Regions from separate parts of the Streptomyces sp. NPDC057702 genome, predicted to be linked through region 2. Evidence: predicted binding sites of a transcription regulator. Region 2 holds the regulator's gene; each other region holds the start of a gene.

What was found. The regulator HrcA, encoded in region 2, represses chaperone genes, less so after heat shock. The targets are predictions, from matches to a motif close to TTNGCACTCNGNNNNNCNGAGTGCNAA.
Region 1: groES (co-chaperone GroES) is a predicted target of HrcA. The motif match lies at 2,105-2,131, and genes of this name have one in related genera.
Region 3: groL (chaperonin GroEL) is a predicted target of HrcA. The motif match lies at 2,377-2,403, and genes of this name have one in related genera.

What each region holds. Positions count from the first base shown of each region.
Region 1 covers NZ_JBHVJC010000030.1:116,377-120,746, forward strand. The annotation lists gene ACFVFR_RS23120 (SAM-dependent methyltransferase) at 1-134, opposite strand, end outside; gene ACFVFR_RS23125 (methyltransferase domain-containing protein) at 612-1,826, opposite strand; gene groES (co-chaperone GroES) at 2,278-2,586, shown strand; gene groL (chaperonin GroEL) at 2,681-4,303, shown strand.
Region 2 covers NZ_JBHVJC010000016.1:124,835-129,204, reverse strand. The annotation lists gene ACFVFR_RS14740 (DUF3097 domain-containing protein) at 1-383, opposite strand, end outside; gene ACFVFR_RS14735 (MBL fold metallo-hydrolase) at 474-1,208, opposite strand; gene hrcA (heat-inducible transcriptional repressor HrcA) at 1,410-2,426, shown strand; gene dnaJ (molecular chaperone DnaJ) at 2,427-3,560, shown strand; gene ACFVFR_RS14720 (nitronate monooxygenase) at 3,847-4,370, shown strand, end outside.
Region 3 covers NZ_JBHVJC010000001.1:15,925-20,294, forward strand. The annotation lists gene ACFVFR_RS00070 (cold-shock protein) at 429-635, shown strand; gene ACFVFR_RS00075 (hypothetical protein) at 685-903, shown strand; gene ACFVFR_RS00080 (hypothetical protein) at 922-1,401, shown strand; gene groL (chaperonin GroEL) at 2,592-4,217, shown strand.

The sequences.
Region 1 (4,370 bases), on a different contig from region 2:
ATCGAACCGGGGCCCGAGGCGTCCGGCCAGTAGCCGTAGTGGATGCTGCCGCCGAGCGCTTCGAGGAAGAACTCGGTGGACTGGTCGTACATCGCGCTGATGCCCTCCGCGTGGGAGGCGCGGACGTCGCTCACCGGCGTGCCCCCTGGCCGCGCCCGAGCGCGCTCGGCGCGATCCCCGCACTCGGCGCGACCCCTGCTGTCGGCGCGGTCCACGCGCCCCGCGTTCTTCGTCCGCTGGCTCTCATGAAGCTCCCCCCACCGGGCCGAACGGCCCCTCGGTCTCCTCGCCCATCCGTTCGGACGGCGCCCACCGAGCGTCCCCCGTCCCGAGCCCGAACACGACGGCTTTCGCACCGAAAGCGGGGAAATACGACCGGTGCCGGAGTGGTGCCCAGACAGAAGAGTGGCGCGCGTCAACCACCCTGCTGGCAGCGCGACGTGGGTGCGGAGGGTCGGGAGGGTCCGGAAGGTGCGGCCGAGCCCTGGCCGCCCGCGCTGTCGGAAGACCGACCGCCGACGGCGCCGGCGCGACGGCCGGCGGTGCCCCGGCGCGGGCGGAGCGGGCCACGGCGGCGACGGCCCCGGCCGGCCCGGCCGCCCCCGACTTCCCTACGCGGTCGGCTTCGCCGGGTGGCCGATCAGCATCGACGGCGCACCCGCCACCCGCGTCAGGAACACCGTCGCCGAGGCCGCGCCCCGCGGCCTGACCTTCTGGCGCAACTCCTCGGGCGTCACCGGCGAACCGCGCTTCTTGACCGTCAGCACGCCGACGTCGCGCTCCCGCAGCAGCGCCCGCAGCCGCTTGACGTTGAACGGCAGTACGTCGGTGATCTCGTACGCGCTCGCGTACGGCGTGGCCACCAGGGTGTCGGAGGTGACGTACGCGATCGTCGGGTCGATCAGCCGGCCCTCGACCCGCTGGGCCACGTCCGCGACCAGATGGGCCCGGATCGCCGCGCCGTCCGGCTCGTACAGCCAGCGTCCCACCGGGCCCGGCTCGGGGTCCGCCAGTCCCGCGCCGGTCAGCGTGGCGCCGCCGGGCAGCAGTGTCGCGCGGCGGGCGCCGGGGGTCGTGCCGAACCACAGCACGGCCTCCTTCACGTCGCCGCCGTCCGAGATCCACTCCGCCTCGGCGTCCTCGGGGATCGCCTCGTGCGGCACCCCCGGCGCGACCTTGAGCGCCGCGTGCGGAGCCTGCCGGGCGGCGCCGACGGCCCAGGACAGCGGCGGCGAGTACGCCTCGGGGTCGAAGATCCGCCCCCGCCCGCCGCCGGAGCGCCCGCTGCCGCCGCGCCGGGCGGGGTCGACGAAGACGGCGTCGTAGCCCGTCACGTCGACCTCGCGCACATCGGCCTCGCGCACCTCGATCAGCTCGGCCAACCCCAGCGCCTCGGCGTTGGCACGGGCGACGGCGCAGGTCAGCGGGGAGCGATCGACGGCGAGCACGAAGACACCGGCCCGCGCCAGCGCGATCGCGTCGCCGCCCACGCCACAGCACAGATCGGCCAGCCGCCGCACCCCGAGCGCCGCGAACCGCCGCGCCCGGTGCGTGGCCACCGTGGCCCGGGTGGCCTGCTCGACGCCGTCGGGCGTGAAGTACATCCGGTACGCGTCGGCCGCGCCGAACTTCGCCGCCGCCCGCTGCCGCAGCCGCGCCTGGCCGATCGCGGCCGAGACCAGCTCGGCCGGATGCTCCCGGCGCAGCCGGGTGGCGGCGGTCAGCTCCTCGGCGGGGTCGAGGTCGCGCAGCGCGGCGAGCAGGGCCCGCCCCTCCTCGGTCAGCAGGGCGTGGAAGGTCTCGACGGGCAGGATGGTCGCGCTCACCGGGCCATTCTCGCAGCGTCGCCCCGAGACCCCGCCGCGCCCGAGAGGCCCGGCACCGCGCGCGGCGCTTCCCCCCGTCCGGCGAGACCCGCGCCCCGTCCGGCGAGACCCGCGCCCCGTGCGACGAGGTGCGCAGCGCGTCCCGCGCGGTTCGCCAGGCGTCCCGTGGCGCTTCCGCCAGCGGGCGACGGGCCCGCCAGGCGGCCCCGGGCGCGGCCCCGAGGCGGCCGGGACGTGCCCCGACGCGCCCCTGGCGGGCCTCCGGAAACGCCGCCGCGTTGGCACTCCGCTTGACCGAGTGCTAACCGCGTCCTAGTCTCAGGGCTGGCACTCCACATCGCGGAGTGCCAAACACAGCGACGGGCAGATCCGGCACCCGCGACGACGGATCTACCAGGTCGCCACCTCAGACAGTTAACCCCGTGAGATCTCCGAAGGGGGAGGTCGGATCGTGACGACCGCCAGCTCCAAGGTTGCCATCAAGCCGCTCGAGGACCGCATCGTGGTCCAGCCGCTCGACGCCGAGCAGACCACGGCTTCGGGCCTGGTCATTCCGGACACCGCGAAGGAGAAGCCCCAGGAGGGCGTCGTCCTGGCCGTTGGTCCGGGCCGCTTCGAAGACGGCAACCGTCTTCCGCTCGACGTTTCCGTCGGCGACGTCGTGCTCTACAGCAAGTACGGCGGCACCGAGGTGAAGTACAACGGCGAGGAGTACCTCGTCCTCTCGGCTCGCGACGTGCTCGCGATCATCGAGAAGTAACTCACCCGGATTTACGTGAATCGCGCCCCGGCCACCCGTGTCTGAACACCCGGGCGACCGGGGCGCGGCTCTTTGGAGAGGACTCTAGGCAACCATGGCGAAGATCCTGAAGTTCGACGAGGACGCCCGTCGCGCCCTTGAGCGCGGTGTCAACCAGCTCGCTGACGCCGTCAAGGTGACGATCGGCCCCCGGGGCCGCAACGTCGTCATCGACAAGAAGTTCGGTGCCCCCACCATCACCAACGACGGCGTCACCATCGCCCGTGAGGTCGAGGTCGAGGACCCGTACGAGAACCTGGGCGCCCAGCTCGTGAAGGAGGTGGCGACCAAGACCAACGACATCGCGGGTGACGGCACCACCACCGCCACCGTGCTGGCCCAGGCGCTGGTCCGCGAGGGCCTGCGCAACGTCGCCGCCGGCGCTTCCCCGGCCGCCCTGAAGAAGGGCATCGACGCCGCCGTCAAGGCGATCTCCGAGGACCTGCTCGCGACCGCGCGCCCGATCGACGAGAAGTCCGACATCGCGGCCGTCGCCGGGCTGTCCGCCCAGGACAAGCAGGTCGGCGAGCTCGTCGCCGAGGCGATGGACAAGGTCGGCAAGGACGGTGTCATCACCGTCGAGGAGTCCAACACCTTCGGTCTGGAGCTGGACTTCACCGAGGGCATGGCCTTCGACAAGGGCTACCTGTCCCCGTACATGGTGACCGACCAGGAGCGTATGGAGGCCGTCCTCGACGACCCGTACATCCTGATCCACCAGGGCAAGATCAGCTCCATCCAGGACCTGCTCCCGCTGCTGGAGAAGGTCATCCAGCAGGGCGCCTCCAAGCCGCTGCTGATCATCGCCGAGGACGTCGAGGGCGAGGCGCTCTCCACGCTCGTCGTCAACAAGATCCGTGGCACGTTCAACGCCGTGGCCGTCAAGGCCCCCGGCTTCGGTGACCGCCGCAAGGCCATGCTCGGCGACATCGCCACCCTCACCGGTGCGACCGTCATCGCCGAGGAGGTCGGCCTCAAGCTCGACCAGGCCGGCCTGGACGTGCTGGGCACCGCCCGCCGCGTGACCATCACCAAGGACGACACCACCATCGTCGACGGCGGCGGCAACACCGACGACGTCAAGGGCCGGGTCGCGCAGATCAAGGGCGAGATCGACGCCACGGACTCCGACTGGGACCGCGAGAAGCTCCAGGAGCGCCTCGCGAAGCTGGCCGGCGGCGTGTGCGTGATCCGCGTCGGCGCCGCCACCGAGGTCGAGCTCAAGGAGAAGAAGCACCGTCTGGAGGACGCCATCTCCGCGACCCGCGCCGCGGTCGAGGAGGGCATCGTCTCCGGTGGTGGCTCCGCCCTGGTGCACGCTGCCAAGGTGCTCGACGGCAGCCTGGGCAAGGAGGGCGACGAGGCCACCGGTGTCGCCGTCGTCCGCCGCGCGGTCGTCGAGCCGCTGCGCTGGATCGCCGAGAACGCCGGCCTCGAGGGCTACGTCATCGTCTCCAAGGTCGCCGAGCTGGAGAAGGGTTCCGGCTACAACGCCGCGACCGGCGAGTACGGGGACCTGGTCAAGGCCGGCGTCATCGACCCGGTCAAGGTCACCCGCTCCGCCCTGGAGAACGCCGCGTCCATCGCGTCGCTGCTGCTCACCACCGAGACCCTGGTGGTGGAGAAGCCGGCCGAGGAGGAGCCCGACGCGGGCCACGGCCACGGCCACTCCCACTGATCTCCGGATCACCCCGCACCACCGTCGAGGCCCGGGCGAGCGCGGCGGGTGACGCGGTCCGCTCGGC
Region 2 (4,370 bases):
CGGCCCTCCACGTAGATGCGCCCGGCGCGGGCGACCCGGGCGCGCGCCCCGGGGACGGCGACCGACCCGGAGGCGGTACGCGAGGTTCCGCCGCGCCCCGCCGCCGGCCCGCCGGCCGTGCGCGGCCGGGGGCGTACGAGGGTGACCGGGCGTCCCTCCAGGAGGAAGCCGGCCGCGTTCAGCGGGAAGACCCGGTGCTTGCCGAAGCGGTCCTCCAGCGTGACGGTCGGACCCTCGGCGGTCTTCTCACAGCGGATGACCGCGCCGCAGAAGCCGGTGGTCACCTCCTCGACCACCAGGTCCGCCTCGGCGTCCACCTCGGGCACGGACGCGGGCTTCTTCCAGGGCGGGGTCAGGTCGGGCCCGTACTGTCTGCTGCGCATGCGGCAGACGATAGCCGCCGCCCCGCGCCCCGCCCGTCCCCCGCCCACGCCCCGCGCGCCCGGGTGCCCGCCTCCTCGCCCCGTCGGCGGCTACGACGGCACCGCGAAGCGGCGGGCCAGCGTCGCGCGCTGGGCGCGGACGAACGCCGCGTCCACCACCGCGCCGTGCCCCGGCACATACGCCGCGTCCTCACCGCCGAGCGCCAGCAGCCGGTCCAACGCCGCCGGCCAGCGCGCCGGGACCGCGTCCGGGCCCGCCTGTGGTTCGCCCGACTCCTCGACCAGGTCGCCGCAGAAGACGACCTCGGGTTCGCCCGGCACGAGGACGGCCAGGTCGTGTCCGGTGTGGCCGGGGCCCACGTTGGCCAGCAGCACCTCGCGCCCGGGGCCCAGGGTGAGGGTCACCTCGCCGCTCACCGCGTGGCGTGGGTGGACCAGCAGGTCGACGGCCTCGGCGACCGCGTCGGGGTCGGCGCCGTGGCGTACCGCGTCCGCGCGCAGCCCCTCCCGGTCGCGTCGCAGCACCTCCGCCAGGCCGACCGCCCCGTACACCCGCACGCCGGCGAACGCGGCCGTGCCCAGGACGTGGTCGAAGTGCGGGTGGGTGAGGGCGACGTGGGTGACCGGCTGGCCGAACAGGGCACTGACCTCGCGGCGGATCTCCGCGCCCTCACCCAGCGTCGCCCCGGTGTCCACGACGAGGAGGCCCGCCGGGCCGGCCACGGCACCGACGGTGGCGTCCAGGCCGGGCAGCCGCCGCCGGGCGACCCCGGACGCGAGGATCTCCCAACGCTCCCGCACCCGCGTGCTCGCACCAGTGTTCATGGGGGAGACGCTAGCCCGCGCCGGGCGGGTGTGCCCGGGCGGTGCGGCGGCGGTTTCCAGCCCTCCGCGGATCCACGGCCGGGGTCACTCTTGCCCGGATCGCGGTAACCGGCCGTACACTGGCTCAGGGGATTTGGCACTCGGGCGCGATGAGTGCCAGGAAAAGTCCCCTGATAGACGGTTTGACTGGAGGTGTGCGCGATGCTGAGCGAACGCAGACTTGAAGTGCTGCGCGCCATCGTCCAGGACTACGTCGGCACCGAGGAGCCGGTGGGTTCCAAGGCGCTGACCGAGCGCCACCAGTTGGGCGTCTCGCCGGCCACGGTGCGTAACGACATGGCCGCACTTGAGGACGAGGGCTTCATCGCCCAGCCGCACACCAGCGCCGGCCGTATTCCCACCGACAAGGGCTACCGCCTGTTCGTGGACCGGCTCGCGGGTGTGAAGCCGCTCTCACCGCCGGAGCGCCGGGCCATCCAGAACTTCCTGGACGGCGCGGTGGACCTGGACGACGTGGTGGGGCGCACGGTGCGGCTGTTGGCCCAGCTCACCCGTCAGGTCGCCGTGGTGCAGTACCCGTCGCTGACCCGCTCCACGGTGCGCCACGTGGAGTTGCTCGCCCTCGCGCCCGCGCGCGTGATGCTCGTACTGATCACCGACACGGGCCGGGTCGAGCAGCGCATGGTCGACTGCCCGGCGCCCGTCGGCGAGACGGCACTGGCGGATCTGCGGGCGCGGCTGAACAGCCGGGTGGTCGGGCGCCGGTTCGCGGACGTGCCCCAGCTCGTGCAGGACCTGCCGGAGTCGTTCGAGCAGGAGGACCGGGGTACGGTCTCCACGGTCCTCGCGACGCTGCTGGAGACCCTGGTCGAGGAGACCGAAGAGCGGCTGATGATCGGCGGCACGGCCAACCTCACCCGGTTCGGGCACGACTTCCCGCTCACCATCCGGCCGGTGCTGGAGGCGTTGGAGGAGCAGGTCGTCCTCCTCAAGTTGCTCGGCGAGGCCAAGGATTCAGGCATGACCGTACGAATCGGTCATGAGAACGCTCACGAGGGCCTGAACTCCACATCCGTGGTCGCTGTCGGCTACGGTTCGGGCGACGAGGCGGTCGCAAAACTCGGCGTGGTCGGACCGACCCGCATGGACTACCCCGGAACGATGGGAGCGGTACGCGCAGTGGCACGATACGTCGGACAGATCCTGGCGGAGTCGTAAGTGGCGACGGACTACTACGCCGTCCTGGGCGTGCGGCGCGATGCCTCTCAGGACGAGATCAAGAAGGCGTTCCGCAGGCTCGCGCGTGAGCTGCACCCGGACGTCAACCCCGATCCGAAGACGCAAGAGCGCTTCAAGGAGATCAACGCCGCCTACGAGGTCCTCTCGGACCCGCAGAAGAAGCAGGTCTACGACCTCGGTGGCGACCCGCTCTCCAGCGCGTCGGGCGGCGGCCAGGGCGGCTTCGGTGCCGGCTTCGGCAACTTCTCCGACATCATGGACGCCTTCTTCGGCACCGCCTCGCAGCGTGGCCCGCGCTCGCGCACCCGGCGTGGCCAGGACGCCATGATCCGGCTCGACATCGAGTTGGACGAGGCGGCGTTCGGGACCACCAAGGAGATCCAGGTCGACACGGCGATCGTGTGCACGACCTGTAGCGGTGAGGGCGCCGCCCCCGGCACCTCGGCGCAGACCTGTGACATGTGCCGTGGTCGCGGCGAGGTCTCCCAGGTCACCCGGTCCTTCCTCGGTCAGGTCATGACCTCGCGGCCGTGCCCGCAGTGCCAGGGCTTCGGCACCGTGGTGCCGACGCCGTGCCCGGAGTGCGCGGGCGACGGGCGGGTGCGCTCCCGGCGCACGCTGACCGTCAAGATCCCCGCCGGGGTGGACAACGGCACCCGTATCCAGCTCGCGGGCGAGGGCGAGGTCGGCCCCGGTGGCGGGCCGGCCGGCGACCTGTACGTGGAGATCCACGAGGCGCCGCACCCGGTCTTCCAGCGGCGCGGTGACGACCTGCACTGCACGGTCACCATCCCCATGACGGCCGCCTCGCTCGGCACCAAGGTGCCGCTGGAGACGCTGGACGGCCTGGAGGAGATCGACATCAGGCCGGGCACCCAGTCCGGCCAGTCCGTCCCGCTGCACGGGCGCGGTGTGACGCACCTGCGCGGTGGCGGCCGGGGGCAGCTCATCGTGCACGTCGAGGTCATGACCCCGAGCAAGCTCGACCCGGAGCAGGAGGAACTCCTGCGGCGGTTGGCCAAGTTGCGCGGCGAGGAGCGTCCCACGGGTGAGTTCAAGCCGGGACAGCAGGGGCTGTTCTCGCGACTCAAGGACGCGTTCAACGGCCGGTGAGGCTCCGCCCGGTACGCCCGGGCCGGCCTGTCGGTGGGCGCCGACTCCGTGACACACGGGGTCGGCGCCTTTCGCGTGTGGCGGGTCGGGGGCGGCGGCACGGGTGGTGGGGCGACGGGCGGGACGCGTTGCCGGGGCGCCGGCGGGGGCCTTTCGTTCGTGCCGTGGGTGTGCGCGTCGCGTGAACGGCGTGTGCCGGCCGTGCGGCGAGTGTGTGGTGGCCGTCCACGGGGTGGACGCTCGGGGGCGTTACCCGTCGCGGGGGAGCGCGTGACACGATGTGGTCATGTCCTCCGCGTTGACCGATCTCCATCGGTATCCGATCGTGCAGGCCCCCATGGCGGGCGGGGCCTCGCGCCCGCAGCTCGCCGCCGCCGTGAGCACCGCCGGCGGCCTCGGCTTCCTCGCCGCCGGGTACAAGACGCCGGCGGCGATGTACGAGGAGATCAAGCACCTGCGGGCGCAGAGCGACAGGCCCTTCGGCGTGAACCTCTTCATGCCGCAGCCCGCGACCAGCGACCCCTCCGCCGTGGCGGTCTACCGCGAGCAGCTCGCCGGCGAGGCCGCCTGGTACGAGACACCGCTCGGCGACCCCGACTCGGGCAACGACGACGCGTACGACGCCAAGCTGGCCATCCTGCTCGACGACCCGGTCCCGCTGGTCTCCTTCACCTTCGGCTGCCCCGAGCGCTCCGTGTGCGAGGCGCTGGCCCGGGTGGGCACGCTGACGGTGGTCACCGTCACCACCGTGGACGAGGCGCTGGCCGCGCACGCCGCGGGCGCGGACGCCCTGTGCGTCCAGGGCATCGA
Region 3 (4,370 bases), on a different contig from region 2:
CCGCGAACTGCCGGAACTGCCCCGTCCACCGGAAAGTGGACGGGGCAATTCCATGTTTAGAACCGCGATAGAGTTGAAGTGATCTCCTCTCCGCCTCACGGGCCCGTGTGTGGACCGCATATGGGAACCCGTCAAAATGTGCGCGAAGCGTGGACATGTTTTGCCGGTTTACTCCCGCCATGTCCGGCCCGACTTGACCGGTAATCGCCGGAATTCGCCCCGTATCGCCGATGACGCGTGCCCAGAATTCTCGTCCGATTGACCTGTTGCTCTGGGCATCTGGGCAGATACATTCAGCGGCGGTCGACGCGTTCCGGCGCACGCCCCAGGGGTCCCCTTTCCATTCGTCAGGGGTTCTCAGGGGTGAGGTCTGACCCGGGTCCGCGGAGTGCGGTCCTGCGCAAGGGCCAGCAATAGGGGAGTTAGGAATGGCTCAGGGCACCGTCAAGTGGTTCAACGCGGAGAAGGGATACGGCTTCATCGCGGTCGACGGTGGTGCGGACGTGTTCGTCCACTACAGCGCGATCCAGATGGACGGGTACCGCACCCTTGAGGAGGGCCAGCGGGTCGAGTTCGAGATCTCGCAGGGTCAGAAGGGGCCGCAGGCGGACATGGTCCGCGTGGCCGGCAGCTGAGCGCCGACCGACTGCAGCGTGAACAAGGGCCCGCACCCTCGGCAGGGGGGTGCGGGCCCTTCGCGTTGGCCTCGCCGGCCTGGCCGTTCCGACTACCTCACCCCGGTCGACCTCGCTGATATGGCTGACCTCGCCGGTCTGGCTGACCGTGCCGGTCCGGCCGATCTCGCTGACCCGGTTGACCTCACTGGTCTGGCCGATCTTGCCGACCTGGCTGGCCTCGCTGGTCTGGCCGAGGCGCCGGCCCCGGTCGACCTCGCTGGTGTGACTGACCTCGCCGACCCGGTTGGCCTCGCTGGTCCGGCTGAGCTCGCCGCCCCGGCTGAGCTCGCCGCCCCGGTTGGCCTCGCCGCCGCAGTTGACCCCGCCGGTCTGGCCGAGGTGCCGGCCCCGGCTGACCTCGCTGGTGTGGCCGATCTCGCCGACGCGGTTGGCCTCGCCGCCCCGGCTGACCTCGCTGGTGTGGCCGATCTCGCCGCCCCGGTTGACCTCGCCGACCCGGCTCGCCTCGCCGGTCCGGTTGACCTCGCTGGTCTGGCCGAGGTGCCGGCCCCGGTCGACCTCGCTGATATGGCTGACCTCGCCGGTCTGGCTGACCTCGCCGCTCGGGATGGGTTGGTTGGCCCGGCCGATCTCGCCGACCCGGCTGGCCTCGCCGACCCAGCTGACCTCGCTGGTCTGGCTCGCCTCGCCGACCCGGCTGACCTCGTCGACCCGGCTCGCCTCGCCGGCCGATCTCGCCGCCCGGCTGGCCTCGCTGGTGTGACTGACCTCGCTGGTCTGGCTCGCCTCGCCAACACGGCCGATCTCGCCGCCCCGGTTGACCTCGCCGACCCGGCTCGCCTCGCCGACACGGTTGGCCTCGCCGGTCTGGCCGGTCTCGCCGACGTGGTTGGTCCGGCTGGTGTGACGGGGCCGGTCGGGCCGACTGTTTCGCTTCGGTCGGTCGTCGCGTTCTGGACGGTGTGGGTGATCGCTCGGGGGGCTCGGGCGTCCTGGTCGGGCTGGCCTGGACGGCCTCGCCGCTTCCGCTCGGTCGGGCCGGGTGCCTCCGTGCGACGGTCTTGGTCCGGTCCAATCGCCGCTGGGCGGCCGGGCGCGTACCGCGTGGTGGTGGCCGGCCGGTGCGGCGCTCGGGGCGCGCTGGCGCCCGCGTGGCGGGTCGCTGGCGTACGGATGGGAGGGCCGGCTCGCGCCGGGGGCGTGGCCACCTCGTGTACGGCGGGGGTACGGCGCTCGCTCGGCCCGGGCTCCGCGACCCGGGCGGGCGCCCCCCAGCGGGCCCGGGCGACGTTCCGTACCTCGATCTGACCTCGCCGCGACCGTTCCCTGTCGTTGCGATCGCGTAGAGCGAACACATATGACGACGCGCCCGCGCGCCCGCCCCGCGAGCCCCCGTGGCTATGCCGCGAAGCGGCCCGTGCGCCCCGGCTCCCGGGCCCCTTCGTCAGCGTCCTCCGGAGCGTCGCCCGCCGCCGACACCTGTCCCGGCTCCGCTCGCGGAAGGGTTCGCGCGGGGCGAACTCCGCGTCGGTCGCCCCGGCCTTGAGCCCTCGCGCGCTCGCCCCGGTGGAGCGGGGTCCGGGGCCGGCGCGCCCGGTCGCCGGCCCCGTTCGCGAACGTCCTCGCGGGGTGCGGGTCGCCGCCGCCGGCGCCCGTTCCGGGGGCGCCGGCGGGCCGCACGCCCTGCTCCCGCCGGGTCCCGGGCGGTCACTCCCCGTCGGCGCTCCCGTGGAGCGGCCTTGCACTCTCATGGGTCGAGTGCTAATCATTGGCGTTAGCACTCTGATGTCGAGAGTGACAGCAGGACCGGGTCGGTGAGGCCCGCAGGCCGGGTGGGGAAGGAACCGCTCGGCAGGCAGGCCGTCCGTCGCGGGCGCCGCGCGCGGTCCGGAGTATCCACCCTCCCCCAGCCACTGGCCGGGGGGACCCCCAGTCCTGGGAGGACCACTTCACATGGCCAAGATCATCGCGTTCGACGAGGAGGCACGGCGCGGTCTCGAGCGCGGGATGAACCAGCTCGCCGACGCCGTCCGGGTCACCCTCGGTCCCAAGGGCCGCAACGTCGTCCTTGAGAAGAAGTGGGGCGCCCCCACGATCACCAACGATGGTGTGTCCATCGCCAAGGAGATCGAGCTCGAGGACCCGTACGAGAAGATCGGCGCCGAGCTGGTCAAGGAGGTCGCGAAGAAGACGGACGACGTCGCCGGTGACGGCACGACGACCGCGACCGTCCTGGCCCAGGCGCTCGTCAAGGAGGGCCTGCGGAACGTCGCCGCCGGCGCCAACCCGATGGCCCTCAAGCGCGGCATCGAGAAGGCCGTCGAGGCCGTCTCCGGCGCCCTCCTTGAGCAGGCGAAGGATGTCGAGACCAAGGAGCAGATCGCTTCCACGGCCTCCATCTCCGCCGCCGACACCCAGATCGGCGAGCTCATCGCCGAGGCGATGGACAAGGTCGGCAAGGAAGGCGTCATCACCGTCGAGGAGTCGCAGACCTTCGGGCTTGAGCTGGAGCTCACCGAGGGCATGCGCTTCGACAAGGGCTACATCTCGGCGTACTTCGCCACCGACATGGAGCGTATGGAGTCGGCTCTCGACGACCCGTACATCCTGATCGTCAACTCCAAGATCTCCGCGGTCAAGGACCTGCTGCCGCTCCTCGAGAAGGTCATGCAGTCCGGCAAGCCGCTGCTGATCATCGCCGAGGACGTCGAGGGCGAGGCCCTGTCCACCCTGGTGGTCAACAAGATCCGTGGCACCTTCAAGTCCGTCGCCGTCAAGGCCCCGGGCTTCGGTGACCGCCGCAAGGCCATGCTCGGCGACATCGCCATCCTCACCGGTGGCACCGTCATCTCCGAGGAGGTCGGCCTCAAGCTGGAGAACGCCGGTCTCGACCTGCTGGGCCGCGCCCGCAAGGTCGTCATCACCAAGGACGAGACGACCATCGTCGACGGTGCCGGTGACAGCGACCAGGTCCAGGGCCGCGTCAACCAGATCCGCGCCGAGATCGAGAACTCGGACAGCGACTACGACCGCGAGAAGCTGCAGGAGCGCCTGGCGAAGCTCGCCGGCGGTGTCGCGGTGATCAAGGCCGGTGCCGCCACCGAGGTCGAGCTCAAGGAGCGCAAGCACCGCATCGAGGACGCCGTTCGCAACGCGAAGGCCGCCGTCGAGGAGGGCATCGTCGCCGGTGGTGGCGTGGCCCTCATCCAGGCCGCCGCCGTCTTCGAGAAGCTTGAGCTCGAAGGTGACGAGGCCACCGGTGCCGCCGCGGTGAAGCTGGCCCTTGAGGCCCCGCTGAAGCAGATCGCCGTCAACGCCGGCCTTGAGGGTGGCGTCGTCGTCGAGAAGGTGCGCAACCTGACCGTCGGCCACGGCCTCAACGCCGCGACCGGTGAGTACGTCGACATGATCGCCGAGGGCATCCTCGACCCGGCGAAGGTCACGCGCTCCGCGCTGCAGAACGCCGCGTCGATCGCCGCGCTGTTCCTCACCACCGAGGCCGTCATCGCCGACAAGCCGGAGAAGGCCGCCCCCGCGGGCGCCCCGGGCGGCATGCCGGGCGGTGACATGGACTTCTGATCCGCCTCGCGGATCGGCTGCTCCTACGAACGAGGGCGGCACCCCCCAGGGGGTGCCGCCCTCGGGCGTTGTCCTGCCCGGCCCCGGGCCCGGGCGAAACGTCGCGTGACCTCCCGCGACCTCGCCGGACCTGGTGGGACCTCACGGCCGGGT